3 regions of the Pseudarthrobacter sp. NPDC058196 genome follow, and region 2 is predicted to be linked to each of the others. Evidence: predicted binding sites of a transcription regulator. Region 2 holds the regulator's gene; each other region holds the start of a gene.
The links. Region 2 encodes HrcA, which represses chaperone genes, less so after heat shock. Its sites were predicted from a motif close to TTNGCACTCGNNNNNNNCGAGTGCNAA; they were not measured.
Positions count from the first base shown of each region.

Region 1 (10,602 bases), on a different contig from region 2:
GACTTGAATACGCCGTCCTCAGCGACGCCGAGTTTGAGGCCTTCGCCGTAAAGCACCCGCAAAACAGCTTCCTGCAGTCCCTCGATTTTGCCCGTTTCCAGCGCGCCCGGGGCCAGCAGGTGGAATTCTTCGGCGTTCGGCGCAGCGGCGAGCTCGTCGCCGCCGGAAAACTTAACTACTCCACGACCAGGCTCGGCTATACCATCTGCGAATGCGCCAAGGGACCCCTCATGGACTACGCGGACCGCAACCTGGTGAGCGGCGTCGTCGAACTTCTCCGCAAGCACGCCGCGGGCCGCAAAGCCGCTGAACTGCGGATCTCGCCGAACATCAGGTACATCGCACGGGACGCCGACGGCGCCGAGCACCCTGACGTCGAGGACAACCGCCCGCTCGTGGCAGACCTGGAACGGCTCGGGTTCCGGCACCAGGGCCTGGACATGAACTTCGTCAACGTGAACTGGATGTTCATCAAGAGCCTCGTGGGAATCCAGGACGCCGAAGAACTCATCATGGGCACCAGCTACCGGACCCGGAAGGCCATCCGCAAGGCCGAAAAGAACGGCGTCTTCCTGGAGCAGGCCACGCTGGAAACCCTTGACGACTTCTACGGGGCCTTGAGCCGGGCCGGGGACGAAAAGGGATTCACCTACCGTGAGCGCGCCTACTATGAACACCTGCTCCGGACCACCTCGGCGGAATTCACCAAGCTCATGATGGCCAAGATCGACATCCCCGCCTACCGGAAATCCATCACCGAACGCCTGGCAGCGGAGTCGGCCACCGCCGCGGAGCTCCGGCGTGAAGTGGAAGAAACCGGCAGCAAGAAAAAGGCCAACCGGCTCAAAGTGGTCCAGGACCTGGTGGACAGCTACGAGCGGAGCCTCAAGGACATCGAGAGGTTCCCTGATTCCGTGGGGACCGCCACCGTGGCAGCCATCCACTTCGTCTGCTACGGCGACGAGGTGGTCTGCGTCATTGGCGGAACCGTCCAGGACTACATCTACTTCAACGGCGCCACCTCACTGTACTGGGGCATGATGCTGCACGCGCTGGAGAAGGAGTACCCGCGGTACAACTTCTATGGCACGTTCGGCATCTCCGGCCAGGATGAGGAGGGGCACGGCGGCTACGAATTCAAGAAGGGGTTCGGCGGGGAGGTGGTCCAGCTGGTAGGTGACTTCACCATGCCGGTACGGCCTGCGGTCTTCCACGCCAACCGGCTGGCCAGGTCTGCCGCCGCCGCGGCCCGCACCCTGCTTGGCAAGCTGCCGCTGAAGCGCGCAGCCTGACCGTCCACACACCGCGCACAGGGAGGAACCGGGCATGACTGACCGCCACGAACGGCCAGGGTCCAGGCCGAAGACTGACGGCCTGCCCAGGACTGAGCCGTTGACTCCTGCACAGCTGCGGCAGGACGCAGCCGCCCGGAGGATGCTGCGCCGCCTGGTGCAGGGCGAGAACCCGCCCACCGCTCCGTTGAGCATCGTGGACCGCCTGGCCGGCAGCCCCTACGCCAACCCCACCATCCAGGTGGGCGGCGTGGACACATCGGCGCGCAAGACCCTGGACTTCGCGCTCCACCTGGCAGAGACCATGTTCCGCTACGGGGCTGGCGCCCTGGAGGTGGAGACCAGCATCATCGCCGTCACTGCCGCCCTGGGCCTGAAGAACATCGAGGTGGACATCACCAACCAGTCCGTGGGCATCAATTACGCCCCCAAGGACCAGACGCCGATCGCCCTGCTGCGCGTGGTGCGGTCCTGGACCAACAACTACGCGGGCCTGGCCAAGGTCCACCAGCTGGTCACGGACATCGTGGCCGGCGGCGTGGGCCGTGAGGAAGCCATCCGCCGGCTCAACGAGGCCATCACCAGTCCCAAACCATATCCGCGCTGGATGGTCACCGCTGCATTCGGTGTCTTCGCCGCTGTGTTCGTGGGGGTGCTGGGCGGCGGTGTGGTGTCCTCGGCGATCGCGTTCGTGGCCAACATCGGGATCAGCCTGCTGGCCCGGCAACTGGGGCGTTGGCGGGTCCCGGACTTCTTCACCACGGCCAGCTGCTCGTTCGTCGTCACCATCCTTGCTTTGTTGCTCTGGCAGTTCGGGCTAACCGCGTCGCCGTCGATCGTGGTGGTGGGCGGCATCCTGTTGCTGCTGCCGACCGGCCGGCTGGTCTCTTCCGTGCAGGACGCCATCAACGGCTTCCCGGTCACCGCCGCGGGCCGGTTCCTGTCCACCCTGCTGACCTTCGGGGCGATCGTGGCCGGCATTGCCGTCGCCTTCGTGGTGGGGGAGCTGACGGGGTTGCAGCGGATCGATGTCACGCAGACCTTCCCGCCCGCCTACGATCTGTGGGTCCTTATCCTGTTCGTCGCGGCCGCGGTGATGGCCATCGGCATCACCGAGCAGACCACCTGGCAGCTCCTGCTGCCGACGGCGGGAGTGGGCGTGGCGGGCTACCTGGTCCTGTTGGGCGGCGGACTGCTGGGGATCGGAGACCGGTTCGCTCCGGCGCTGGCGGCCGTTGTCATCGGCCTCCTGGCTCGGGTGGTGGCACTGCGGATGGGCGCGCCGCAGCTTGTGGTGGCTGTGCCCGCGGCGCTGATCCTGCTGCCAGGGCTCACCATCTTCCGGTCCATGTATGTGCTCACGGTCGAGGAATCGGAAATCCTGAACGGCGCGGGCGGCATGCTCAGCGCCGGAGCCATCGTGCTGGGAACAGCCGGCGGAATCGTCCTCGGCGACGTGCTGGCCAGGCCGCTGACCCGCAGCCTGGCGAGCAACGAGCGACGCCGCGCCCGGCGGCGCTAGATTTGGCCCACCGGCAATTTCTTCTCGGCTTGGAACACGTCTTCCACACGGCCCTGCGCCCAGTACCCGGACAATGACACCTGGCGTCGTTCCAGGCCGCGCTGTTTGAAGAAGACCTCGCGCAGGGACTTCATATAGCCCCGCTCGCCATGTGCAAAGACATCCACCGTGCCGGCAGGCCACTCCGCCCCGGCCACGGCATCCACCAGCAAAGTGCTGGAGCCTGCAGGGACGTCGCCGCGGACCAGCCAGCGGACCTCGAGCCCGGCCGGAGCGTCCAGAGGCTGGATATCGGCCTCCGACCCGACTTCCAGGAAGGCCAGCCCCACCGCGGCGGCAGGCAGCACCTCGATGGACGCGGCAATGGCCGGCAGCGCGGCCTCATCGCCGGCGAACAGATACCAGTCAGCCTCGGGATTGGGGTTGTACGCACCGCCGGGACCGGTGAACGTGAGGGCCTCCCCGGGCTGGGCGTTGGCCGCCCACGGACCGGCCAGGCCTTCGTCGCCATGGACCACGAAGTCGATGGCGAGCTCCCTGGCCCCGTGATCCACCCAGCGCAGCGTGTAGGTGCGGGTAAACGGCCACTGCTCGCGGGGCATGGTCTCCCGGACCGTCCACAGATCCAAGGGGGAGGGGTAGTCCACGCCGGGCTGCGGGAAAACGATCTTCACGTAGCGGTCCACGAATGCGTTGTTGACGAAGTCCTTGAAGCCGTCCCCACCTGCGATGATCCGGACCATGTGCGGGGACAACTGCTCCTTGCGCAGTACCGTCAGGTTGACCTGGGGGCGGTTGTTCTTCGTAGCGCTGGTGGCGGCGGGGACAGTGCTCATCAGGCAAGCCTAAGCCAGGGGCACCGGCGGAAGCTCCCAGGTTACGTCCGGCGCACCTTGTTCCCGCAGCAGCTCGTTCGCACGGCTGAACGGCCGGGAACCAAAGAAGCCGCGTGAGGCGGACAACGGGCTGGGGTGCGCGCTGGCGACGATGGGCGCACCGGCCAGCAGGGGACTGACCCCCTCTGCTTCCTTGCCCCACAAGACGGCCACCAGGGGCGCCCTGGACCCGTCCGCGGCGCGGCGTCCGGCCACTGCGCTGACCGCCGTCGTCGTAATGTCCTCCCAGCCCTTGCCCCGGTGGGAGCCCGCGGACCCGGCCCTGACGGTGAGCACCCGGTTCAGGAGCAGGACTCCCTGTTCCGCCCAGGCGGACAGGTCGCCGTGGACGCGCGGCGGAATGCCCAGGTCCGATTCGAGTTCCCGGTAGATGTTCACCAGGCTGCGGGGGAGCGGCCGCGTTCGCGCGTCCACGGAAAAGGAGAGCCCGACGGCGTGCCCCGGCGTGGGGTAGGGGTCCTGCCCCACGATGAGGACTTTCACGCCGGCGAGCGGCTGGCGGAACGCGCGCAGGACGTTCGACGGCGGCGGCAGGATTTGGTGCCCGGCCGCCTCTTCGCCGGCAAGGAAGGCCAGCACTGACCGCAGCTTTCCTTCCACACCCTGCAGTGCCGCCGCCCAGTCCGGCGCCATGAGCTCTGCCAGGGGCAGCTTGGCGAGATCGCTGAAGCGGGTGGCGTCCACCGGGTCCTGCTGCAGGTCGAACAGCGCATCCGATTCAAACATCGTTCCATTCTTGCAGGAGGCGCCTGCGGGCCGGCAAAGCGTCTCGAAGGCCAGCCCGAATGACACTGCTGTTATTCGCCCGGTAGCATGGGGGTGAGACATATACCGTAACCAGCGAAGGAGTGTGCCGTGGCGGAACCGGCCCGGGAACACCTGCCGGAGCAGGAGCCACGGAAGTCCCTGCTGGCGGATTTTCTGCTCCGTGATTCCTCCCTCACCGAGCGCGAACAGCAGATGCTGGCGCTGGAACGGCAGTGGTGGAAGTACGCCGGCGCCAAGGAACAGGCCATCCGGGAGCTGTTCGACCTCTCGGCGACCCACTACTACCAGCTCCTCAACGCATTGATCGACCGCGAGGATGCCCTGGCCCACGATCCCATGCTGGTCAAGAGATTGCGTAGACTACGTACGTCGCGCCACCGTGCACGCACCGCCCGCCGCCTGGGATCCGACGCTTAACACACCCCAGGCCGGGACCCTGGCAGCAATCAACAAGGATGTCCTTCCATCATGACCAAATACGCCCGCGATGAATTCGACAAGGTCCCCGAGGCCGCGTCGCGACAAGGTGTCCACCGGACGGCCTCGGCCCCATCCCGGGTGCGCCTGTGGCCCATCCTCGCAGTGGGCGTGGCGGCGCTGGCCATCGGCCTGGTGTCCTTCCTGATCCTCCCCAAGCTCGGCTTCAACGCCACGGCAACCGAGGCATCGGCCAGCGTGGAATCCACTGCGTTGGCCGGGACGGGTTCCACCGCTTCCTCCACTCAGGCAACCACGCCCCCAGCCGCGGCCGAACCTTCGGCCACCGCCGGGCCGTCCAGCACCAGCCCGGAGCCGACGCCTTCGGCCACCCAGCAGGCCGCCGTCGACCGGACGCAGGCAGTCGCTATCTACAACGCGGCCGGTACCGCAGGACTGGCCAGCCGCATTGGCGGAACAGTCCAGGCTGATGGTTGGCGGCTCGGACAGGTGGGCAACTGGTCCGGTGCGCCGCAGAAATCCTCCGTGATCTACTACTCCGGTCCCCAGCAACTGGCCAGCGCCCAGGAGCTCGGGGCGCTGTTGAACATCCCCACCGTCGTCAGCAGCACCGAGTTCCAGGTGCCGCTCGTGGTGGTCTTGGGCCCTGGTTACCGGTAGCCGGGCGGCCTCAGTTACGCCTGCATAACGTTCCCGGCTCCGGGCCTGCCGCTGCCCGCGACCCGCAGCGGCTGTTGGCTAGAGTGATTCCAGGCCACGGCCCGCGGGGCTGCACGCAACAGCGCCGGCCCATCCGGCCGCAACGGAAAAGAGTTGGTCACCATGGCACTGGGAACCGTCAAATGGTTCAACGCTGAAAAAGGCTACGGCTTCATCACTGTTGACGGCTCCAGTGATGACATCTTTGTCCATTGGTCTGCGATCCGGGGCGAAGGCTACCGGGCCCTCGAGGAAGGCCAACGGGTGCAGCTGGAGGTCGGCGAGGGCGACAAAGGCCCGCAGGCGGAAAACGTCCGGCCCGCCGAGTGAAGCCGATGCACCGTCCTGCGCTTTGCACTGCCTTGGCCGTTTCCCTGGCAGCCGTTCTCGGCACCACAGCGTGCTCCGGGACAGGCGGAAATGCCAGGGTGGAGTCCGCCGAGGCATCCGGCGACGGCGTCCTCCGGGTGGGCCTGGTCCTGGACAACACCGGCGACAACGCTTTCCTGAACCAGCCACAGCTCGCGGCCGCCAAGCTTGCCGTCCAGGACATCAACGCCGCGGGGGGACACAAGGGACGCCCCGTCGAACTGCTGCCCGCACATCCGGACCAGGACACCGCCGGGCAGGCGAAATCCCTGCTGGCCGCCAAGGCGGACGTGGTCATCGGACCCACCGACTCCAGCCACGCGGAGGCAGCCGTCGACGTCCTGTCCCGCGCGCACATACCGCTCATCTCGCCGGCCAACACCGCCGCCGGCCTGACCGGAATGGCCAGCGGCGGCTACTACTTCCGCACTGCGGCGGCCGACGTCGCGCAAGGCCCGGTGTTGGCCAAACTCGCCAAGGACGGCGGCGCAGCCAGCATCAGCGTGCTGTACCAGGCAGGTTCCTACGGCAAGGACCTGCAGGCGGCCGTCACGGAAGCGGCAAAGCAGTCCGGGCTTACCGTCCTTCCAGGTGCCGGCTTCACAACCGGGGACGCCGCCACGGCGGCAGGCTCCATCGCCAAAACCAAGCCGGACGCCGTCGTCCTGATAGCCCGTGAGGGCGCCCAAGGCGCACTGTCCGCGCTGAACGGTGCCGGCCTTGGCGGTTCACGCATCATCATGAGCGACGGCGCTTTCGCCCGCTACGGCTCCGGTCTCGGTCCCAAGGTCCTCGATGGTGCCCGCGCGGTGGTCCCGGGCCAGCTGCCTTCCGCCGCCTTCCAGGCAAAACTCTTAGCGGTGGACCCGACCCTGAAGGACGTCTCCTACGCTGCCGAAACCTACGACGCCGTGACCCTGGCAGCGCTGGCAGCGGCACGGGCGCAGGACGACGCCGGCCGCTCGATCGCCGCCAACCTGATCCCGGTATCGGGCGGGACAGCGGCACCAGGCGCCGGAACGGCCGCTGCGCCGTGCGTGACTTACAAGGCGTGCCTGGGCGGCCTGGCTGCCGGACCGGAGATCAATTACGACGGCGAGTCGGGCCCCATTGCCTTTGATGCGAACGGGGATATCACCATGGCGTCCTTCTCCGTCTTTACTTACGGGCCGGACAACATTCCCGCTCCGAGCGGGCGGGAGACAGCCGGACATCCGGGCTGATCGCCCTCGGCGAACCGACCGCCGCCAGCTGCCCGTCCGGGGTCATTTCGCTTGCACTCTCACCGGGGGAGTGCTAATTATGGAGTTAGCACTCTGACGTACCGACTGCTAAGCAACGCCCGGTTCCGGCCGGCCGCGCAAGGCACCGGTCGAAGAGCGAAAGAAACGCCTCACTTCAGTGAGATCCCCAGCCGGTGGCATACAGAGGCCCCTGTCGAAGGATCGTCCGTCGCGGGCACTGCAGCGAAGGTTCATTCTTAACGACTGTCCCGAAAGGACTATTGCCGTTATGGCCAAGATCATTGCATTTGATGAAGAGGCACGCCGCGGCCTTGAGCGTGGCCTGAACACCCTCGCCGACGCCGTTAAGGTCACCCTCGGCCCGCGTGGACGCAACGTCGTCCTCGAAAAGAAGTGGGGCGCCCCCACGATCACCAACGATGGTGTTTCCATCGCCAAGGAGATCGAGCTGGACGATCCCTACGAGAAGATCGGCGCAGAGCTGGTCAAGGAAGTTGCCAAGAAGACGGACGACGTCGCCGGCGACGGTACCACCACGGCAACCGTGCTGGCCCAGGCACTCGTCAAGGAAGGCCTGCGCAACGTTGCCGCAGGCGCCGACCCGCTGTCCCTCAAGCGCGGCATCGAGAAGGCCGTTGAAGCTGTCACCCGCGAACTCCTGGCCTCCGCCAAGGAGATCGAAACCAAGGAAGAGATCGCGGCCACCGCCTCCATCTCCGCCGGTGACGACGAAATTGGTGCCCTCATCGCCGAAGCCCTGGACAAGGTCGGCAAGGAAGGCGTCATCACGGTCGAGGAGTCCAACACCTTCGGCCTGGAGCTTGAACTCACCGAAGGCATGCGCTTCGACAAGGGCTACATCTCCGCCTACTTCGTCACCGACGCCGAGCGCCAGGAAACGGTCCTTGAGGATCCGTACATCCTGATCGTCAACTCCAAGATCTCCAACGTCAAGGAACTGGTTGCTGTCCTCGAAAAGGTCATGCAGTCCAACAAGCCGCTGCTGATCATCGCCGAAGACATCGAGGGCGAGGCCCTGGCCACCCTGATCGTCAACAAGATCCGTGGCACCTTCAAGTCCGTCGCCGTCAAGGCTCCGGGCTTCGGTGACCGCCGCAAGGCACAGCTGGCCGACATCGCCGTCCTCACCGGCGGCCAGGTCATCTCCGAGGAAGTCGGCCTCAAGCTCGAGACCGCAGGCCTCGAACTGCTGGGCCAGGCGCGCAAGGTTGTCGTCACCAAGGACGAGACCACCATCGTCGAAGGTGCCGGCGACGCCGACCAGATCGCCGGCCGCGTATCCCAGATCCGCGCCGAGATCGAGAACTCGGACTCCGACTACGACCGCGAGAAGCTGCAGGAACGCCTGGCCAAGCTCGCCGGCGGCGTTGCAGTCATCAAGGCCGGTGCCGCCACCGAGGTTGAGCTCAAGGAACGCAAGCACCGCATCGAGGACGCCGTCCGCAACGCCAAGGCCGCGGTTGAAGAAGGCATCGTCGCCGGTGGCGGTGTAGCCCTCATCCAGGCCGGTGCCAAGGCATTTGCCAACCTGCAGCTGTCCGGCGACGAAGCAACCGGCGCCAACATCGTCCGCGTTGCCATCGACGCCCCGCTGAAGCAGATCGCCTTCAACGCCGGCCTCGAGCCCGGCGTGGTTGTCGACAAGGTCCGTGGCCTGCCCGCAGGCCACGGCCTGAACGCAGCCACCGGCGAGTACGTCGACCTGCTGGCAGCCGGCGTGAACGATCCGGTCAAGGTCACCCGCTCTGCCCTGCAGAACGCGGCGTCCATCGCCGGTTTGTTCCTCACCACCGAAGCTGTGGTGGCAGACAAGCCCGAGAAGGCTTCTGCCCCCGCCGGTGGAGACGACATGGGCGGCATGGGCGGCATGGGCGGCTTCTAAGCCCACTGCCGGGACCTGTCCCGCTGACCTAAAAATGCGGCCCCCTCCTCAGGAGGGGGCCGCATTTTTTGTGTTCCCCGGGGCTATTTCCGGGCGGAAGCCAGCATCCCTTCCACTTCCTTCTTGAAAGCGTCCGCGGCCGCCTGCGGTGTCAGGCGGTCGTACAACACTTCATCCGTGTAGCGCTTGATGACGTTCTGGACGCTTCCCGCACCCACCGGCGGGACCGGTGGCGCGCCCTTGATGTCCGGCGCGATGTCCTTGAGGAAGCCCACCACCGTGGTGTCAGCCGGCTTGAGCGACGGAGTAATGCCCGCGACGATCGCGCTGTTGGTGGGCACGCCGCGGTCCGTCATCAGGATGCCGCCGGCCTCCGGACTGTTTGTGAGGTAGTCGATGAATTCAGCTGCCTGTTGCGCGTGCTTGGACCGTGACGACGCGGACCAGAACATGGTGGGCTTGTAGTACATCCCGTTGCTGGCTGAGGCGCCGCTGATGCTCGGGGCCCGCAGCATTCTGATGCTGCTTCCCGTGGTGGACTCCAAGGAGCCAAGCTGGTTGGTCCACCACCAGGCCATGGCCACCCGGTTGGTGCCGAACAGGCTTTCCTCGAGCCCCGCGCCCGCGTCTTCGGTGGCGACGGTGGCAGGCGGGCTGGCCTTCGAATCGCGCTGGTCCTTGAGCCGTTCCCAGAAGGAGGCGGCGGTCGCCGTCTCAAAACCGAGCTTGCCGTCACCTGAGTACAGGTCCTGTCCGTGCTGGCGGAGCCAGATGATCAAGTCTGCTTCATTGCTGCCGTAGGCGGCGCCGTAGCTCTTTCCGGCACTGGCCGCACTGATCTTCGCCGCGGTGTCCGTGAAGTCCGTCCACGTCCACGTCTTGTCGTCAGGCAGCGGAACGCCCGCCGCCGCGAACACCTTGGTGTTCGCCATGATGACGTAGGCGTTCTGGCCGGTGCTGAGACCGTACTGGGCGCCGTTGTACTGGCCAGAAGCCAGGGCCTCCGAGTCCAGCTTGGACGTGTCGATGGTGCTTTGCTTGGACAGGTCCAGGAGCGCGCCGCGGCCGCCGTACTCGGCGATGTACTTTTGGTCCATCTGGATGACGTCCGGGGCATCATTGGCGGCTGTCTTGGTTGCCAACTTGTCCCAGTAGCTGGCCCATTCGCCCGGCTCCGCCTTGATCTTGATATTCGGGTGCGACGCTTCAAACGCGGCAATGACCTTCTGGGTCTGGGCGTTCAGGTACTCGTTGCCCCACCACGCGAACCGCAGGGTCACCTGCCCGTTGTCCCCCGAGCCGGCGGGGGCGCCGCAGCCCGTTGCCAGCAGGGAGAGGGCCAAGGCGGCGGCGCCGAGCTGGAAACTGCGCCGGCTTAAGGCTGGACTCGTCATTGATGTTCCTTCCGGGTTTGTAGCCGCTGGGTCGATCCCACGTCGTTGCGGGCACCGGACTTTGCGGGAAAACGCTT
Region 1 covers NZ_JBHVVN010000010.1:38,539-49,140, forward strand. The annotation lists gene ACFVVC_RS15170 (peptidoglycan bridge formation glycyltransferase FemA/FemB family protein) at 1-1,292, shown strand, start outside; gene ACFVVC_RS15175 (threonine/serine exporter ThrE family protein) at 1,327-2,814, shown strand; gene ACFVVC_RS15180 (siderophore-interacting protein) at 2,811-3,650, opposite strand; gene ACFVVC_RS15185 (uracil-DNA glycosylase) at 3,660-4,436, opposite strand; gene ACFVVC_RS15190 (DUF3263 domain-containing protein) at 4,566-4,895, shown strand; gene ACFVVC_RS15195 (LytR C-terminal domain-containing protein) at 4,947-5,576, shown strand; gene ACFVVC_RS15200 (cold-shock protein) at 5,739-5,945, shown strand; gene ACFVVC_RS15205 (ABC transporter substrate-binding protein) at 5,951-7,207, shown strand; gene groL (chaperonin GroEL) at 7,497-9,131, shown strand; gene ACFVVC_RS15215 (ABC transporter substrate-binding protein) at 9,215-10,525, opposite strand.
Region 1: groL (chaperonin GroEL) is a predicted target of HrcA. The motif match lies at 7,293-7,319, and genes of this name have one in related genera.

Region 2 (9,245 bases):
CCCGGGGTGCCGGGCGTAAGTTCGTCCATGGGGACGGAGAGCACATCCGTGGCGCCGGGCTCGTCCATCAGTTCAATGTGCAGCTTTTCCATGGCCGGTTCATCCACCAGGAGGATGGACAGCTCTGCCTGGGGATGGATGTAGAGCTGTTCAAAGACGTACCGCGACAACGCTATGAGTTCGGCTTCTTCGACGTGGACGCCGGACTCGTTGTTCACCTCGATGCTCATGCGTGTTCCCCCCGCTTTTCCCTGTTGACTGAGTGTTTGACGCGGTTCCGCTGGGCTTCGTCCCAAACGCTGTAAGCGTTGACGATGTCCCCCACCAGCCGGTGCCGGACGACGTCCGCGGCGTCCAGGACCGAGAAGTTCACATCCTCGATGCCCTGCAGGATTTCCTCCACGATCCGCAGCCCGGAACGCGTACCAAACGGCAGGTCCACCTGGGTGACGTCTCCCGTCACCACCATCTTGGAGCCGAACCCAAGGCGGGTGAGGAACATCTTCATCTGTTCCGGGGTGGTGTTCTGGGCCTCGTCAAGGATGATGAAGGCGTCGTTGAGTGTCCGGCCGCGCATGTAGGCCAGGGGTGCCACCTCGATGGTCCCGGCGGCCATCAGCCGAGGGATGGACTCGGGATCCATCATGTCGTGCAGGGCATCGTAAAGCGGCCGAAGATACGGATCGATCTTGTCGCTCAGCGTTCCGGGCAGGAACCCAAGGCGCTCCCCTGCCTCTACCGCAGGGCGGGTCAGGATGATGCGGCTGACTTCCTTCTGCTGCAGGGCCTGGACAGCTTTGGCCATGGCCAGGTACGTCTTGCCGGTACCTGCCGGTCCGATCCCGAAGATCACCGTGTTGGCGTCGATGGCGTCGACGTAGTTCTTCTGGTTCAGCGTTTTGGGGCGGATGGTCCTGCCGCGGCTGGAGAGGATGTCATGGGTGAGGACGTCCACCGGGTTCTGCAGTGACTGGGTGCGCAGGAGCGCCACCAGTTGCTGCAGCACGGCGGGGGTGATCACCGTGCCGCGGGCCACAAGGCCACGGACCTCCTGGAGGAGCCGCATGATCCGGGGGACGTCGCTGGCCGGCCCGCTGATGGAGAGCTCGTTGCCGCGCACGTGGAAATTGACGTCCGGGAATTGGACTTCGATGAACCGCAGCGCTTCATCGTGGCTGCCAAGTGATTGAACCATCTGGTCCGAGTTCTCGAACAGGACGACTTCGGTCCTGGTGCCCGGCAGTGAGTGGGGAAACTCCCCCGGGCTGCCGTCGCCTGTGTTGAGCCGGCGCTTACCATTTGCTGATTCAGTCATGGTGCTGGCCCGCAGGCCTGTGGTCCCCTCGAAGTTCTTCAATCCAATTTTCCGTGCCGGAGGGGGTGCCCGTTGCACGGTGCTCCTCGCCCAGCGATCCTTTCATCTTACGCCAGCAGGGGGCGGCGACGGGTACGGCGGTTCGCTGCATATCCCCGCGGGCACGGCGGTTTGGTATCAACTTCATATCGGCCTCATATCGTTCCCGTTGCAGTTGGGGCGGTACGGCCACAGAACCGCTGCGCGGCCGTACCGCTGTGTAATGCTGGAAATCCAGCAACTGCTGGAACTCCAGGCCGCCAGGGGATCGGCCCGCCACGCCACGAAAGGACAAGGGCAAGACAGTGCCGGATACCTCTGTGCCCAAAAGGACAGGCCAAACGAAGGGCCGCTTGCGCCCGGCTGTCCTGGCAGGAGTCCTGGTGCTGGTTCCCATTCTGGCGGGCTGCACCGCAGAAGGCGGTCCATCGCCCACCGGCACCCTTGCTTCGGTTCCGGCGACCGGCGGGAGCATGCCGGACGCACCGTCCACGAGCGCCCCGCTGGAGACCACCCAGTCGTCCAACAAGGCGCCCGTGTACTGGATCGGCCGCAGCGGCGGCAACATCTTCCTGTACCGCGAATTCCGCGACGTCCCAGAGCAGGACAACCCGGTAACGCGGGCCTTGCGCGCCATGATGTCGGAGAAGCCGCTCGACCCCGATTTCTTCACGCCATGGCAGAACCCGGACAAGCTGGCCACCTCGATTTCAGGCAAAGACGTGATCACCGTGGACGTGTCGGCGGACGCGTTCAACAGCAACCTGGACACCGACATGGCTGCCCGCGCTATCCAGCAACTGATCTATACGGCCACCGCGGCGGCCGCGAGTTCGGGGCTGGTCGACACCAGCCAGCAGGTCCGGGTCAGGATCCTCGTGGACGGGCACACGGACTACGTCGCGTTCGGGAAGGTCCAGTTGGGCGCCCTGATGACGCGCGCCGCAGGCCTGGTGGCGCCTGTCTGGATCATCGATCCGCAGGAGAATACCGAGGTCCCGGCCGGCAGCGTGAAGATCTCCGGCCGCAGCACGTCGCCGGGAGCCAAGCTCCACTGGCAAATCCTGCAGGTTGCGGACAACGGCGGGGGCAAGACACCTTTCCTGACCGGCGAAACGACGACGGCCGCTGAACAGGGCCAGGCGGGGGCCTTCACGCTGGCCCTTAGCCTGCCTGCCGGTGACTATGAACTCCACGTGGCGCAGGCCGGATCCGGTGGAGAGCCGGACCGGAACGAGGACACGCGGTCCTTTAAGGTGCGCTAGCCCAGCGCCCCAGGATGTCGCTGGCCAGCACGACGGCGGCCGGGCCGGCAGTGGAGGACCGCAGGACGTGGTGCCCCAACAGGGCCGTCACGGCGCCGTTGTCACAGAGTCTCGTCACCTCGCGGGGACTGATGCCGCCTTCGGGCCCAACGATCAGCAGGACCTCGCGGGGCCCGATACCGGTATTCCCCTGCCATCCTTCAAGGACAGTGCGCAGGGGACGGACAGCGTCTTCGTGCAGGATGACGGCCAAGTCCGCGGCCGCCACGGCGTTGCAGAGCCCGGAAGTTTCGACGGCGTCCCGGACCTCTGGAATCCAGGCGCGGCGGGCCTGCTTGGCGGCAGCGGCAACGGCCGACTGCCATTTGGCGTGGGCCCGGGCGGCCCGGTCCCCTTTCCAGCGGACGATGGACCGTTCGGACTGCCAGGGTATGACGGCATCGATGCCCAGTTCCGTTGCTGTCTCAATGGCCAGTTCGTCCCGGTCGCCCTTGGCCAGTGCTTGTGCCAGCACCAGCCGGACCTCTGGCCTGTCTTCGGCCGCCACGGAACCGCACTCCACTTCCAGTGCGGATGACGATGCTGACGCCACCTTGCCGGTCATGCGGGCGCCGGCGCCGTCCACTATGTCCACGGCCTCCCCCGGCGACAAGCGCTTCACAGTGACTGCATGCCGGGCTTCAGGTCCCTCCAGGACGAAGACCTGACCGGGAGCCAGGCCGTCCAGCGAGCCGGGGCTGGTGAAGAATACGGGGTTGCTCACCGCTACAGGTTACCGAGCCGGTCCCGGAGCTTGGCGAACATGCCGCCGCTGGCAGCGAGCTTACCCTCGGTGATCTGTTCTCCGCGAAGCTTGGCAAGCTGGCGCAGCAGGTCCTCTTGCGCTGCGTCGAGTTTGGCGGGAGTGTCGACCTGGAGGTGGACTTTCAGGTCACCGCGACCGTAGCCCCTCAGGTGGGTGACCCCCAGCCCGCGGAGGGTAATAATCTCGCCGGACTGTGTACCGGGCTTGACGTCAATCTCCTGGCTGCCGTCGAAAGTTTCCAGGCTGACGTCCGTGCCGAGGGCGGCCGCGGTCATGGGGATGTGCAAAGTGGCGTGCAGGTCATCGCCTTCGCGCACGTAGGTGGCGTCGTTGTTGACCCGGATCTCCACATAGAGGTCGCCCGCCGGGCCACCGGCCGGGCCGGCTTCGCCCTGGCCGGAGAGCTGGATGCGGGTTCCGGTGGCAACACCGGCGGGGACCTTGATGGTCAGCGACCGGCGGCTCCGGATGCGGCCCTGGCCGCTGCATTCGTTGCAGGGATCCTTGATGACCGTGCCGAAGCCTTCGCAGGTGCCGCAGGGCGCCGCCGTCATGACCTGGCCAAGGATGGAGCGGACGGCCCGCTGGACCTGGCCGCTGCCGCCGCAGATATCGCAGCGCTCGGGGTGCGTGCCGGGGCGGCAGCATGATCCGTCGCAGGTGGGGCAGACGACGGCGGTGTCCACTTCGAGCTTTTTGTTGACGCCAAAGACGGCGTCGCGAAGGTCGATCCTGACGCTGATGAGCGCGTCCTGGCCCCTGCGCACCCGGGACGCCGGACCGGACGTGCCGCCGGCGCCGAAGAAGGTGTCGAAGATGTCCTGGAACGCGAACCCCTGGCCCGCGTAGCCGGCGCCGCCGAAGCCGTTGTCCGTTCCGTTCTCATTGCCGGTGGTGTCATAGATGCGGCGCTTCTGCGGGTCGGAGAGGACCTCGTAGGCGTGAGTGACTGCCTTGAAGCGTTCGGACGCGTCCGCTCCGGGGTTTACGTCCGGGTGGAGGGTGCGGGCCAGTTTGCGGTAGGCCTTTTTGATCTCTTCGCCCGTAGCTTCGGGGGAGACTCCAAGGACGTCATAGTGGCTGCTCAAAGTTCGTATCTCTTCCTTGTTGTACTGCGTGCAGTTGGCCCCGGTGTCCGGTCCGCCAGCCGGAGGTGCTCCGGCAACGGAGGATCAGGGCCCCAAAATCCTGGAAAGGTAGCGGGCTACGGCCCTGACGGCGGCCATGGTGGTGGGGTAGTCCATCCGTGTGGGGCCAAGGATCCCTACCTTGGCGGCGCTGTCAGGGCCGTAGCCTGTGGCCACCACGGACGCCTCAGCGAGGCCATCGTAGGGGTTCTCCCGTCCAATGCTGACGGCCACGCCGCGGTGGTCCTGGGCCATTTCGCTCAGCAGCCGCAGCATCACCACCTGCTCCTCGAGGGCTTCGAGAACCGGGCCGATGCTGAGGGGGAAGTCTACGTTGGATCGGGCCAGGTTGGCCGTTCCGGCCATGACCATCCGGTCTTCCCGGCTGCTCTGGGCCAGGACCTCCAGCCCAAGCGCCAGTGCGTGCGCGGCCTGGCGGTGAGGGTGCGGCGTGGCGGCGACGACGGCGGGCAGGGCCTGGGCGAGGCGGCTCAGTGACGTTCCGCCCAAGGCGCCGAGGAACCGGGTCCGCAACTCCGCCAGCGCCTCGTCGCCGAGGTCCTGGCCGACGTCGATCACGCGCTGCTCAACTTTGCCGCTGTTGGCAATCAGCACCACCAGTACTTTACGCGGGGCCAGCAGCACGAATTCGATGTGGCGGACCAGGGCCCTGCTCAGGTGCGGGTACTGGACCACTGCCACTTGGTTGGTCAGCTGGGACAGGAGGCGGACCGTGCGGTCCAGGACGTCGTCGAGGTCGTCCGCGCCTTCCAGGAGTGACTGGATGGCACGCCGCTCTGCTGCCGACAGGGGCTTCACCGCCGAGATTTGGTCCACAAACAGGCGGTAGCCCTTGTCCGTGGGAATACGCCCTGCGCTGGTGTGCGGGGCGGTGATCAGGCCCTCATCTTCCAGTGCCGCCATGTCATTGCGGATGGTGGCGCTGGAAACGCCGAGATGATGACGCTCCACCAGCGCCTTTGAGCCGACGGGCTCGCGGGAGTGGACGTAGTCCTCCACGATTGCCCGCAGCACTTCCAGTTTGCGTGGCTCGCTCACTCTCCACCTCCATCCAGGTCCGGGCTCGTGCCCCGTCCGGTGCCGCCCAGGGGTTAGCACTCGACATGCCTTAGTGCTAACAGTCTATTATGCCTCGCCCCGTTGTTAGCATTGGTACCGCTCCGGGCGAAACTCGGGGGGTGAGGACCTAGTGCGAGGCGGATCGAATCCATGGATTACCAGAATTGGGGCCCCCGCGGGATTTCCGCCCCTCCCCGGACCGAGCTGCCGGAGGTTCCCGTGGAGCGCGGCATGGTGCTCGAGGATGTCCAGTCCGGATGGGTTGGAGCTGTCACGCGGGTGGAGAAGTCGGGCGGAATGCATGTGGTGGCCTTGGAGGACCGGCGCGGAAAGTCGCGTTCCTTCCGGCTTGGTTTCGGGTTCCTCCTGGAGGGCCAGCCGATCCGCCTGATGCCGCCTGCGCCCGCCCGCGCTGTTGCCGGTCCCGCCGCAGGGCGGACCGCTTCCGGGTCGGTGCGGGTTGCCGGGCAGCGCGCCCAGGTGGCAAAGGCCAGCCGGATCTGGGTGGAAGGCAAGCATGACGCCGAGCTTGTGGAGAAGGTGTGGGGAGATGACCTTCGGCTGGAAGGCATCGTCGTCGAACCCCTGCACGGCATCGACGACCTCACGGCGGCCGTGGCGGCCTTCAGGCCGGGACCTGGGCGGCGGCTTGGGGTGCTCGTGGACCACCTGGTGCCCGATTCCAAGGAATCGCGGATTGCCGACGCCGTGATGGCGTCCCCAGGCGCCGCCGGAAATGTCCTTATTGTCGGCCACCCCTACGTGGACGTGTGGCAGGCTATCCGCCCATCTGTCCTGGGCATCCAGCAGTGGCCGACGATTCCCCGCGGGCAGGACTGGAAGACCGGCATCTTGAAAGCCTTCGGCTGGCCGCACTCCACGAAGGAAGATATTGGCCTGGGGTGGCAAAAACTCCTCGGTGCCGTGCGCTCGTACGCCGACCTGGAAGCATCGCTGCTGGGACGGGTTGAGGAAGTGATCGATTTCCTCACCGTGCCCTGAGGGCTGCTCCTGCCCCGCGACCCAGTATTCTGGATACTGCGATGCCTTGTTTTTGGCAGCGTTGCACCGACCCCTCATTAGTCATCAGCACCACTTGCACCCCAGAAGGAAAACAGACTGTGGCAGAAAACGCACGTGATCACAGGGATGGCCAAGGCCGTTCCGAGTACCATGGCGTCCCCGCCAATGCGCTCCCGCTCACGGCCAGCGAAGACCGCCAATGGGCCACGCTGGCCCACTTCGGCGGGATCCTGGGGTGCGTTCCTTCCCTGCTGATCTACCTGATCTTCAGGGACCGGGGACCATTCACCGCGCAGGAATCGAAGGAAGCGCTGAACTTCAGCCTGCCGCCCACCATCGCCGCGGTCCTGGCCAACATCCTGGTGTTCATTCCCTATGTGGGCAACATCTTCGCTGTCATCGCCACGCTGATCTGGGTTGCGCTGACCTGCTTCTCGGTGGCCGCAGGGATCCACGTCAACCGGGGCCAGCCGCACCGCTACCCGTACAACCTGCGTTGGCTTAAGTAGCGCTAGTCGGGAAGGATCCTGCGGACCACGGCGTCCGCCAGGAGCCGGCCCTTCAGGGTGAGGACCAGCCGTCCGTGGAACGCCGCGGCCGGTTCCACCAGGCCGTCCGCGATCAAGCCCGCCACTTCATGGCGGCCCAAAGTGCTGAGCGTCGAGACATCGAGCCCTGACTGCAGCCGCGCCTCCAGCATCACCCGCTCCAGCCTCCTGGTGTCCGAATCCAGGGTTTCCCGGCCCGCAGCCGGCGAAAGGCCCTGCGAGAGCCGGTTGGCATAGGCCACGGGGTGCTTGACGTTCCACCAGCGCACCCCGCCCACATGCGAGTGTGCGCCCGGCCCTATCCCCCACCAGTCGTCGCCCCGCCAGTAGGCCAGGTTGTGCCGGCAGGCCTGCTCCGGTGTCCGTGCCCAGTTGCTGACCTCGTACCAGCCCAGCCCGGCTTCGGTGATGAGCTCGTCGGCGAGCTCGTACTTGTCGGCGTGGTCGTCGTCGTCGATTCCCGGGACCTCGCCGCGCCGCATCTGTGCGGCGAGCTTGGTGCCGTCCTCGACGATCAGCGCATAGGCGCTGATGTGGTCGGGCTCGTAGGACAATGCTGTTTCGAGGGAATACCGCCAGTCGGCAAGGGATTCCCCGGGTGTGCCGTAGATCAGGTCCAGGCTGACGGCAAGTCCCGCCTCCCGCGCCCACTGGACCACTTGCGGAACCCGGCTCGGGGTGTGGGTGCGGTCCAGGACCTTCAATACGTGCGGGACGGCGGATTGCATGCCGAACGACACCCGGGTGAAGCCGGCTTCCTTGAGGATGGCCAGGGATTCGGGCGTGACAGAATCGGGATTGGCCTCGGTGGTGACCTCCGCGCCCTCCTCGATTCCCCACTGGTCGATGGCGGCACGAAGGATCATGGCGAGGTCGTCGGCCGGCAGGAGCGTAGGCGTGCCGCCGCCGAAGAAAACGGTGCTGAGCTTGCGTGCCGGGACGCCGGAACCCTTCAGTGCCTGCGCGGCCAGCGCCACTTCGGCGACCGCCGTTCCCGCGTAGGCATCCTGGGAGGCGCCGCCGCCGAGTTCCGTGGCCGTATACGTGTTGAAGTCGCAGTACCCGCAGCGCACGGCACAGAACGGGATGTGGACATACAAGCCGAAGGCCCGTGCCGCCGCACCGTCCGCTGCCTGCGCAGGCAGCAGGCCGTCCGACGGCGCCGGGTCGCCAAGGGGAAGGACGCTGGGCATCAGCGGGTCCCCCGCTGCGCGGTGGTCACTTCTTCTTGGCCTTGTCCTTTGAATCGTCCGTGGTGAGGGCCGCGATGAACGCTTCCTGCGGAACTTCCACCGTGCCCACCATCTTCATGCGCTTCTTGCCCTCTTTTTGCTTCTCCAGCAGCTTGCGCTTGCGGGAGATGTCGCCGCCGTAGCACTTTGCCAGCACGTCCTTGCGGATGGCGCGGATGCTTTCACGGGCGATAATCCTGGAACCGATGGCCGCCTGGATGGGCACCTCGAACTGCTGCCGCGGGATGAGTTCGCGCAGCTTGCCGGTCATCATCACGCCGTAGGCGTAGGCCTTGTCCTTGTGCGTGATGGCACTGAACGCGTCCACCTGCTCGCCCTGGAGCATGATGTCGACTTTTACCAGGTCGGCTGCCTGGTCACCGTCAGCCTTCCAGTCCAGGGACCCGTAGCCGCGGGTCTTGGACTTCAGGATGTCGAAGAAGTCGAACACGATCTCGGCCAGCGGGAGGCGGTAGCGGATCTCCACCCGGTCCTCGGACAGGTAGTCCATGCCGCCCAGGACGCCGCGGCGGGCCTGGCAGAGTTCCATGATGGCGCCGACGAATTCGTTGGGCGCCAGGATGGTGGCGGACACCATGGGTTCGCGCACCTCGGCGACCTTGCCGGTGGGATACTCGCTGGGGTTGGTCACCTGGACCACCTTCTTGTCCTCCAGCGTGACCTCGTACTCAACGTTCGGTGCGGTGGAGATGAGCGCCAGGTTGTATTCGCGTTCCAGGCGCTCACGGGTGATCTCAAGGTGGAGGAGACCCAGGAAACCCACGCGGAAACCGAAGCCCAGGGCGGCTGA
Region 2 covers NZ_JBHVVN010000001.1:546,173-555,417, reverse strand. The annotation lists gene ybeY (rRNA maturation RNase YbeY) at 1-230, opposite strand, end outside; gene ACFVVC_RS02580 (PhoH family protein) at 227-1,315, opposite strand; gene ACFVVC_RS02575 (GerMN domain-containing protein) at 1,735-2,619, shown strand; gene ACFVVC_RS02570 (16S rRNA (uracil(1498)-N(3))-methyltransferase) at 2,606-3,382, opposite strand; gene dnaJ (molecular chaperone DnaJ) at 3,385-4,512, opposite strand; gene hrcA (heat-inducible transcriptional repressor HrcA) at 4,597-5,610, opposite strand; gene ACFVVC_RS02555 (DUF3097 domain-containing protein) at 5,782-6,633, shown strand; gene ACFVVC_RS02550 (DUF4870 domain-containing protein) at 6,753-7,163, shown strand; gene hemW (radical SAM family heme chaperone HemW) at 7,166-8,395, opposite strand; gene lepA (translation elongation factor 4) at 8,421-9,245, opposite strand, start outside.

Region 3 (10,602 bases), on a different contig from region 2:
AAACGCAGAAAAGAAGGCAGAAGTGTCAGTTGGTCAAGGCCACCCCGAAGGCTCGGAAGAGCTTCGCAAATGGCTGTCCGGGCTTAAACCCGTCACTGGCGCGGACACGATGCTGCGCTTCACCAAGACCCCCGAAGGCTCCATCGACCTCACCTCGGCGCATCCCTCGGGGCTCGCCCAGCTCATGGCAGGACGCCGCACACGCCTGTCCACGCTGATCCGGGACCGCCAACAGTACGTCGTGGCGGCCAGGGCATCGCGCAACATCCGGTCAAAGATCTTCGAGCTCTCCAACGACCGCGGCATTGACGCCGGGTACCTGTCCGCAGGCACCGTGGTGTGGACGTCCGCCGTCGGGGGCAAACCCCAGCGCGTATCCGCCCCCGTCATGCTGACCGCCATCTCCCTCACCGTCCGTCCGGGGGAAGACGACTTCGAGCTGCAGCTCACCGAGCAGGCGCACATCAACCCTGCGCTGGTGCGGCATCTGAAGAACATCCACGGGATCGTCTTCGACGTCAACGCCGTGACCCGCCTCGCCTACAGCACCGCCCGGTTCGACCCCCAGCCCGTCCTGGACCGGTTGGCCACGCTGATCCGGCCTATCCACGGCGCCGAAACCCAGCACAACCTGCTCGTTTCGACCTTTGCCGATCTCTCCGGCAACCTGGACGACCCCTGGATCAACGACTCCCACCCCATCGTCTCGGCGCTGGCGACCGCCGCCGGGGGCGAGGTAGTGGATGTCGAAGATCCGGACCCCTCGCGTTTCCCGCACCTGGACAACAGGCATCCCAAGGACGAGCTGCTGCTGCTGGACGCTGACACGGACCAGCAATATGTGATCGATGCTGCCCGCGCCGGTGACTCCCTCGCTGTCAGCGCCTCGCCGGGTACCGGCCAGACCCAGACTGCCATCAACACCATCGGTGCCCTGGTGGACGCCGGGAAGACGGTGCTGGTGGTGGGTGACCGCCGGGCCAGCCTGAACGAGGTCTCCGGCCAGCTCGAATCGCTGGGGCTGGAATCCATCCTGTTCCAGCTCTCCGGGAACGTCACGGCGCAGCAGCTGAAAGGCCAGCTCGTTCGGGCAATCGTCCGCAACGAAAAGTCCCTGGAACCGCAGCTTGGCAACCTTCACACCACCCTGACCGAGCATAGGCACGCGCTCATGGACCACGTGGCGTCGCTCCACAACGTCCGGGACCGGTGGGGCTGCTCGCCCTACCAGGCCATGCAGTCGCTCGCGGAGCTCACCTCAATCCATCCGGCGCCGGCCACCACCGTCCGGTTGAAGCGAAGCGTCCTGGACAGCATCCGCGACCGCGAGGAGCTGGCCGGCAGGCTGCGCCGTGCCGCCGAGCTGGGCAGCTTCAGCAAGGCTGCCACCACCAGCCCCTGGCACGGGGCGCGGCTGCTGACCCGGAAGGAAACCGAGGAAGCCCAGGACCTGGTCCGCTCAGTGGCCAAGAGCCTCCCGGTCCTGCGCGACCGCATGGACGCCGTAGCCGAGCACGCCGAAATCCGGCTGGGGGAGTCCTTTGCCGAATGGGGTGAGCAGTTGGAGTTGCTGGTTGCCGTCCGCGGCAGCCTCGACAAATTCACGCCGGACATCTTTGACCGGCCCGTGACGGACCTGATTTCCGCCACGGCCCCGTCAGCGTGGCGCCGTGAACGCGGCATCGAGATGACGTCCATGCAGCGGTCCAGGCTGCGCCGGGTGGCCAAGGAATACGTGCGCCCCGGAGTGCACATCGCCGACCTGCACACATCCTTGGTCCTGGTCCAGGAGCAGCGCGCCCTCTGGGCGGGGTACGCCACAACCCAACGCCATCCTGCGGTGCCGTCCGGCCTGGCCGAAATGAACGCCATGTACCGCTCGCTCGACGGGGAGCTGGCACAGTTGGGCCTAGCGCTCCGGCACACGGAAGCCGGCGGCTCCCTCGCCGCTGTGCCCTATGGCCAGTTGATGGAGCGGCTGGAACGCCTTGTGGCGGATACCGACACCCTCAAGACGTTGCCCGAACGCACCCTGCTGATCGAAAATATGCGGGAGCATGGACTGGGAGAACTCCTCGCCGACCTCGCGGAGCGGGAAGTCCCGGAACGGTCCGTTGCCGCCGAGCTGGAACTGGCATGGTGGCAGTCGGCCCTTGAGGCCATGATCAGCGGCGATGACTACCTGGCCATGTCCGACGGCGATGCCCTCCGCCAGCTCGAAGCCGAGTACCGGTTGGCGGACAACGCCCACATCGCCAGCGGTGCCGCTCGCCTTCGGTGGGACCTGGCGGAACGCTGGCGCGGAGCCATCGCCGAACAGCCGCGCCAAGCCGGCCTCCTGCGCAGCCTGCTCAAGGACGGCCGGGTATCGCTGCCCGCCCTGACCGCCCAGGCCCCTGACCTGATCGGCACGCTGGTGCCGGTGTGGTCTGTCAGCCCTTACCTGATGACCGGGCTGCTCCCGGCGGAGCAACACTTCGACGCCGTCGTGATCCTGGATGCCGAGGCCACGTCGCTGCAGGCCGTCCTGCCGTCGATTGCCCGTGCACGCCAGGTGATTGCGTTCGGTGACCCGCGGATCGCGTCGCCGCGGACCTTTACCGTGGGCGTGGAACGCCTCGCCGCCGGTGAGTCCGCCCACCACCGGGTGGAGAGCGCCTTCACGGCTCTCTCCGCGGTGCTTCCGGTTTGGCGGCTGAATGTGGTGTACAGGGCTGTGGACGAGGACCTCGTCCTGCAGTTGAGCAAGAACTTTTACGACGGCGGCCTGCGCCGGCTGCCCGAAGGCCAGTCAGCCACGGGCTTGGACCGCGCGCTGCTGGTGGAGTACCTGCCGGACGGTACCGGCCTGCCCAGCGCCGACCATGAGGGCGTGGAGTCCGTGGTGGCTGAGGTCAACCGTGTGGTCGAGCTCGTATTCGAGCACGCCCGCCTGCGTCCGCGTACTTCGCTCGCCGTGGTCACCGCCAGCCTGCGGCACGCTGCCAGGATTGGCGAGTCCATCCGCCTCCAGCTGTCCAACAATCCCGGGATGGCCGGATTCTTCGGTGCCGGCCCGGAGTCCTTCAGGGTGGTGGACCTCGAAAGAGCCCAGGGGCTGGTCCGAGACCACGTTATTTTTTCGCCAGGCTTCGGGCGCACCCCGCACGGCCGGGCGCTCCACAACTTCGGGCCATTGTCCGCTGAGGGTGGCAGGGAGAAGTTCGCCTTGGCCATGACGCGCGCGCGCCGGTCCATGCATGTGCTCACCTGCTTCCGGCCCGAGGACCTGGACCACACCAGGCTCACGCACGGGGCGGTGGACCTGTACGCGCTGCTGAACCGCGAAATTTCGGGTAACACTGACCTCGGAACTCCTGCGTCCCGGGCCGCCGCCAGCGAACAGGCACTCGGCGCGGACCCGCTGGTAGCCGACCTGGGTGACCGTTTGCGCGCCCGCGGCGCCAGGGTTTGGCACCAGTATGACGGCGCCATCGACGTTGTGGCCGCGGCTGACCCCCTGAACACCATGGGCAAGGACGAAGCCGACCTGCCACGACCAGTGGCCATCGAGTCTGACGGCACCGGGCAGTACCGCACCATGAGCGTCCGGGAACGCAGCAGGCTCCGCCCGCAGCTGCTGGAACGCCTTGGATGGCGTTACATGCCGTTGTGGACCATCGAGGTATTCACCGACCCGTCGTCCTGTGCCGACCGCATCGCCGGGTACCTCGGGCTGGAAAACCTGGTGCTGCCGGGCAGGACCGTGCCCTCGGCCGGATTCCTTGACGACGACGTTGACCAGGCGCTCAATGGTATCGATGCAGCACCGGCCACAGGGGTTGCCTACCTGCCGCGGAACGCCAATGGCGGGAACCGGAACGACGCCGGAGACACTGCCGCGGGCATCCGCCCAAGCCAGGGCCGGCGGGCCGGTGGCCTGGGCGCCAAGGAGGCTGGCGGCATGGCCGCGCAATACACTGTTTCCGACCAAGAAGGGCCCGCGGAAGATCGGGCCGGGGACGACATGAGCGAGAACGAGAAGACGGAAATGGCAACTGACGGTGGGAATCCGGCAGGGACGCCGCAGTCCGCTCCGGCGGCAGCGCGGGCAACCGCAGGTACCGACGCTATCCTGCCCAGCAAAGCCGCGGAGGACGACGCCCGCAGCTGGGGCGACCGTGAGGACGACCACGACGCCTGGTTGAAGGAACAGAAACCGCCGCACTGGGGCTGACCGGCAGTCAGGCCTCAGCGCCCGGGCAACCGAGGGGTTGCCCGGGAGTCGTTGCCGCGGTGTCACGGCGGACCAACCAGGACGAAGAAAAGCCTGCCCTGCGTGGAAGCTCCAGCCAGCCGGGATGACTGTTCCGCGTTGGCTGCCACCACGATCAACCCGTCGGTCTCCGTTGTACCCAGCCACTGGCCGCTCTGGCCGCCCTTGTTCGAAGTCCACAGCACGGGAACCGCAGACGCCAGCACCTCTGAGGGACCTTGCTGGTCGAACCCGTTGGCAGAGGTGAGCACCACGTTGACCAGCTGGCCGGGAGACACCAGTTGGATGGAGGATGGGTCCGCCATACGGAGCGGAACCGCGGCTGAGCCCGGAGGCGTCCCAATGAGGAGGCCCGGGCCAAGGAGTTGAGCGTCAGTAACGAGCTGGCCTTTTCGCAACGGTCCTGCGAGCTGTTTGCCGGCGGCTGCGGCGGTGTCTTGGAGGAAGCCCTCCGCCACCATTCCGGGCGGCACATGGACGCTGGCCAAATCTGCCGCCGTCACAGCGGTACCTGCCGGAAGATCCCGCGCAGCAGCGAGGGCTGTCACGGTCGAGAGCGGAGCAGGCGTCAGTTGATTGACGGTGATGGCCGCCGCTGCACACAGGAGCAGGGCGGCGGCCAGGCGGCGGTTTCGGCCCAGCCAAAAGGCTACCCGCGCCGGGATGGGGTAGTTCGTCTTGGCGGGACGGCTGGTATTGCGGGACTTTGTGGGAATCCGGAGGCTGTCGCGGCCGCGGCGTGGATATGCAGGCATGCGCCCACGCTATTGGCGGCCGAAGCGCCAGGATAGTGGTGGCGGAAGCTATGTGGACAAAGACGGCCGGCGCCAGAAGGCGCCGGCCGTCGTCGTTATCAGTGCGTGGGCTAGTTGGCCGCAGCAGCCGGGGCGGGCGCGGCGACCGGCGCCGTTGCCGGGGCAGGGGAGACCGAGCTGCCCTTGGAATCGCGGGAATCGGTGCGGTAGAAACCTGAGCCCTTGAAAACCACACCCACACTGTTGAACTTCTTGCGCAGCGCGCCCTCGCATTCGGGACAGGATGTCAGGCTGCTGTCCGAAAACGACTGGACGATATCGAAGGCGTGGCCGCAATCCTTGCAGGCGTAAGCATATGTTGGCACTGGTGCTCCTCCTCTTGGGCAAACGAGAGGTCCCGTGCTGCCATCCGGTAATCCGTTAGCAGTCGCAGGGCCTGAGTGCTAATTCTATCACTGCGTCCGGAAAGGACCGGGCTCAGTCGCCACCCGCCAGGTCCCGGTACCCGGACGGCATCAGGACACCCGGGACCGGGCGGTCGAATTCCTCGGCAGGAATCCGGCCCGCGGGAAGCAGTTCATCGTCGTAGATAACAGCGGCCAACGGTATTTCCTTCCCGGCGGTGGCGAGGTGCCCCAGGAAGGTGTCGTAGTAGCCGCCCCCCTGGCCGATCCTGTTTCCTGACAGGTCCACGGCAGTGGCGGGGATGATGAGCGCCGCTGCGCTCCCGGCCACCTCGGGCCCGTGCCGTCGCCCGGCGGGTTCCAGGATGGGCGCGTACCGGCTGCGTTCGAAGCTGATATCCGGGGCCCAGAACACCCAGCTCAGCTCCCGGCCCGGCTCGCATACCGGAAGCAGGACATCGTGGCCGCTGCCGTGCAGCGCACGGACCAGCGGCATGGTGGGCGGTTCCTTCCCGACACCCAAATAGACGCATACGGTGCCGGGGCGCCACGCGGTGACGGATGCCGCCCACGCTTCCCCGTGGCGCGCCAAGTCCGACCCGGCGGCGTCCAGCTCCGCCTCCGTTCGGGCGGCCCGCCGGCGCCGATGGGCCGCCCGGATATCGTCCTTGACGGGATTCGTCTTCTCCTGCATGGTGTCCTTCCTCGGTGCCCGGCGTTCCGTGGCATCACGGGCGGATGACGGCCCGCTGTGCCGGTGGTTACTGAAATGCTTGACGCTGACGTTAGATTAGTCCGGTGACTACCAGTAACCCCAGAGTCCGCAAAGCCGTCATCCCAGCAGCGGGCCTGGGCACCAGGTTCTTGCCGGCCACAAAGGCAATGCCGAAGGAAATGCTCCCCGTCGTGGACAAACCTGCCATCCAGTATGTGGTGGAGGAAGCCGTCCACGTGGGCCTGAACGACATCCTGATGATTACGGGCCGAAACAAACGTGCACTGGAAGACCACTTCGACCGCGTGCCCTCGCTCGAATCGACGCTCGCCGACAAGGGCGACACGGAGAAGCTCGCCTCCATCCAGGCGGCCAGCCAGTTGGGCGACATCCACTACGTCCGGCAAGGCGACCCCCACGGCCTCGGCCACGCCGTGCTCCGCGCCAAACAGCACGTTGGCGACGAAGCCTTCGCTGTCCTGCTGGGTGATGACCTCATCGACGCCCGCGACGAACTTCTCAGCACGATGATCGACGTGCAGGCGAAGACCGGTGGCTCCGTCGTCGCCCTCATTGAGGTGGAGCCGGCGCAGATCAGTGCCTACGGCTGCGCCGATGTCCAGGAACTGGACGGCGAGGGCTATGTCCGCGTCAACCGGCTCGTGGAGAAGCCCTCACCCGAGGAAGCACCGTCCAATCTGGCGCTGATCGGCCGCTACGTCCTGCACCCCGCTGTATTTGACGTCCTGGAGCACACCGCGCCCGGCCGCGGCGGCGAGATCCAGCTGACCGATGCCTTGCAGGAACTCGCGTCCGGAGACGGGGAGGGCTACGGGGTCTACGGGGTAGTGTTCCGCGGCCGCCGCTATGACACCGGTGACAAGCTCAGCTACCTGAAGGCCTGCGTCCAGCTGGCCGTCGACAGCGATGACCTGGGCCCCGGCCTGCGGGACTGGCTGCCCGGTTTCACCGCCGGCCTTTCCAGCTAGCGGCGTGCGTACCGGTCCCATCTGGCCGGTCACCCTCGAATGCGGTGACCTGGTCCTGCGGCCCATCCGATACCGCGACAAAAGGGAATGGACCGAGGTGCGGTCCAGGAACAGCGAGTGGCTGGCGCCTTGGGAAGCCTCCAACCCCGAACCGGGAGGCGGTCTGCCCGACTACCGGCATATGGTGCGCTCATTGAACGCGCAGGCGGCCCAGGCGACAGCGCTTCCTTTCGTCATCACCGAGCGGACGCCGGGACACCGGAATCCGGCCATAGTGGGCCAGCTGACGGTGTCTTCGATTGTGTGGGGTTCGGCCATGATGGCCACACTGGGGTATTGGGTGGATCGAGGCAGGGCCGGCCAGGGGATCGCGCCGACATCAGTGGCACTGGTGACGGACCACTGCTTCCGGACCCTTGGCCTGCACCGGATGGAAATCAACATCCGGCCGGAGAACGGGCCCAGCCTGCGGGTGGTGGAGAAGCTGGGATTCCGGGATGAGGGATACCGGCCCCGTTTCCTGCACATTAATGGCCGGTGGGCGGACCACCGTTCGTTTGCCTTGACCTCCGAAGAAGTCCCGGAGGGCCTGCTGGCCCCGTGGCTGGCGTCCCGCCCGTCATAAATCCATCGGTTTGTGGACAGGGGTACGACACACCGGGGCTAATGCGGCCTGAGCAGGCATGATGCTCATACGGTTTTGAGTGTGGACTTCCCCCTTAGCAGCTCAGTGATCCTCGTGGTTGCCGTCGCGCTCTGGATCCTTTGGGTAGCCCCGTACGTCCTCCGGAACCGAAGGCGCCAGCAGGCCGCCGGCGACTTCCTGGCAGACGTCCCCGTCGATGAAAGGCCGGACCAGCCCGCCGGCAAAGTCTTGAACGTCGCCGCCCAGCAGGAGAAAGCCATGGAACCCAGGAAGAGTGCCGCAGCCGCTGCCAGTACCCCGCCCCCGGCCCGGTTCCGCATCCGGTACGGCCGGACGGCCTTGGCCCTGGCCGGGCTGCTGTTCTTGGTGACCGCGTTCATGTCAGGTGTGCTCCTTTCCTTCGGTGTGGGATCGCCCGTTCTTCCCCTCACCGCCTTTGCGATTGCCTTCGGTATGGTGGCCCTGCTCCGCTGGCTGGCCATCCGGGACCGCAAAGCGAAAGTCAACGCGGCCTTCCACTCAGCCATGAGTGCGCCTTCCCGGCGCCAGGGGCCGGACCCCATCACCGTGCCTGAACCTGAGGCAGCTCCGGTCCGGCCGGAAAGCCCGCTGTTCGATGCCGAGGCGGGGCAGGCCAAGGCCAAGCCGCTCACTGCCGTGGAACTGCGTGAGGCGGCCCTCGCCGTCGCCGTTGCCGCCGGTGACACCAGTGCGGCCGCCGCCGCAGCAGGTGCTCCCGCAGGCACGCCGTGGGAGCCCGTTGAAGTTCCCAGGCCAACCTACGTTGAGGCAGCCAAGGCTGAGCGTCCCGAGCCCCTGCCGCTTGAACTGCCGGAGGCTCCGAAGGCGGTCGGCAAGCCGTCGCTGAAGCAGGGGGCTGCCGGCGTCGACGCCCCGGAGGCCGCGTCCCAGCCCGCGGGTTCACCGCAGTTGACCAAGGCGCAGAGTGCCTTGAGCAACCTTGACGACGTCCTCCAGCGCCGCCGCGCGTAGGCGGCGGCGCGAAAGTATTCCCATCGCTTTTCCGGGCCGGGCGTGCCAATTTGGTGTTGGACACGGATTATTTGTAGCCTAGGGACACCGGTTCCGCACCCGCCCGGAGTATCACGCAGGTTGCGGCAATTCCCGGGGCTATAGCTCAGTTGGTAGAGCGCTTCGTTCGCATCGAAGAGGTCAGGAGTTCGAATCTCCTTAGCTCCACCAAAAGCTCACCCCTGCATGTTGATTGGCGAAACGCAGTCGAATGCCCGGGCCAGTGCAGCCGGGCGGGCCTAGAGTGGCCCTATGGGAATAATCATCGGACTTCTTGTCATTTGGCTCATTCTGTCTATTGTCGGCTTCGTCGTGAAGGGCCTGCTCTGGCTCGCCATCATCGGCCTGGTCCTGTTCGTCGCAACCGGTGTCTGGGGTTGGCTCAAGCGCAGGACCAACGCCTGACCTGACCGCTGCCGGCCGCAATGCATTCCCCGCCCGGGGCGCCACCTTTGACGAAAGGTGGCGCCCCGGGCGTCGAGTTTTAAATCCAGCCCTTCTTCTTGAAGATGCCGTACATGAGGGCCGCAACGGCAACCATCAGGCCCAGCGCCATCGGGTAGCCCACGGGCCAGTGCAGTTCGGGCATGTTGTCAAAGTTCATGCCGTAGATGCCGGCAACGAACGACGGTGCGAACAGGATGGCCGCCCACGACGAGATTTTCTTGACCTGTTCGTTCTGCTCGGCGCTGGCCTCGTTCTGCCGGTTGGCCGTCAGGGTTCCATCAAGGGTCAGGGCGTTCTGCAACAGATCGCGGAAGGAGTCTGCCCTGGAGATGACCCGTTCAACGTGGTCTTCAACGTCCCGCAGGCTGTGCCGCAGGTCTGTCTCCACGCCGTACTTCTCGAAACCCCGCTTCAGCTGGTCCATCATCTCCGGCAGCGGGTGGATGGCGCGCTGGAACTGGATGACTTCCCGTGCCAGTTCGTAAATCCGGCGGGACACCGAGGAGTCTCCGCTGAACAGCTGGTCCTCGATCTCGTCAATGTCGTTCTCGAGTCCGGCCACCACCGGCGCATAGTCGTCCACCACCCGGTCCAGGAGGGCGTACAGCACCGCCTCCGGCCCATGCTGGAGGAGGTCGGGCCGCGCCTCCAGGCGTTGCCGCACCCTGGCGACCCCGGCCGTTTCGGCATGGCGCACGGTCACAACGAAGTTCTTGCCGGTGAAGACGTGGAGCTCACCGAACTCCACCGTTTCGTTGGCGTCCACGTAGCGGGCAGGCCGCAGCACGGTAAAGAGGTTGTCGTCGTACCGCTCCAGTTTGGGCCGCTGGTGGGCTGAGACGGCATCCTCCACCGCCAGGCCGTGCAGCCCGAATTCCGCCGCCACAGCCGCCATTTCCTCCGCGGTGGGCCGGTAAAGCCCGATCCACGCCATGCCACCGTGCCGGGCGAGGGTTTCGAAGGTTTGTTCCAGGCTTTCGGGCTCCGCATGGCGGACTCCGTTGACGTAGACGGCGTTATCGATGATGGTCATTCAGGAAATCCTAGTCGTCGCAGATGCGGCATTGCTGAGGCCGCTGATGAGGGGCTCGGTCCGGTACGGGATATGGGTGTGCAGGGCCAGTACCGTCTCGGTCCGGATGACCCCCTTGATCCTCAGGACCTGGCGCAGGGATGCCTGGAGATTGTGCGTGTCCGTTGCTACCACCCGGCACCAGACGTCCCCGCGGCCGGAGATTTCGTGGACCTCCAGGACCTGCGGGATAAGCCGGAGCGCCGCCACCACCCCGTCCAGTTCACGGTGGGAGACCTCGATGGTCACGAAGGCCACCACGTCATAGCCCACCGCGTCAAGGTCAA
Region 3 covers NZ_JBHVVN010000015.1:56,308-66,909, reverse strand. The annotation lists gene ACFVVC_RS19495 (AAA family ATPase) at 1-4,216, shown strand, start outside; gene ACFVVC_RS19490 (Flp pilus assembly protein CpaB) at 4,279-5,010, opposite strand; gene ACFVVC_RS19485 (FmdB family zinc ribbon protein) at 5,121-5,375, opposite strand; gene ACFVVC_RS19480 (5-formyltetrahydrofolate cyclo-ligase) at 5,488-6,108, opposite strand; gene galU (UTP--glucose-1-phosphate uridylyltransferase GalU) at 6,213-7,118, shown strand; gene ACFVVC_RS19470 (GNAT family N-acetyltransferase) at 7,123-7,743, shown strand; gene ACFVVC_RS19465 (hypothetical protein) at 7,849-8,757, shown strand; tRNA gene ACFVVC_RS19460 (tRNA-Ala) at 8,892-8,967, shown strand; gene ACFVVC_RS19455 (hypothetical protein) at 9,049-9,201, shown strand; gene corA (magnesium/cobalt transporter CorA) at 9,281-10,276, opposite strand; gene ACFVVC_RS19445 (Lrp/AsnC family transcriptional regulator) at 10,277-10,602, opposite strand, start outside.
Region 3: ACFVVC_RS19485 (FmdB family zinc ribbon protein) is a predicted target of HrcA. The motif match lies at 5,431-5,457, and genes of this name have one in related genera.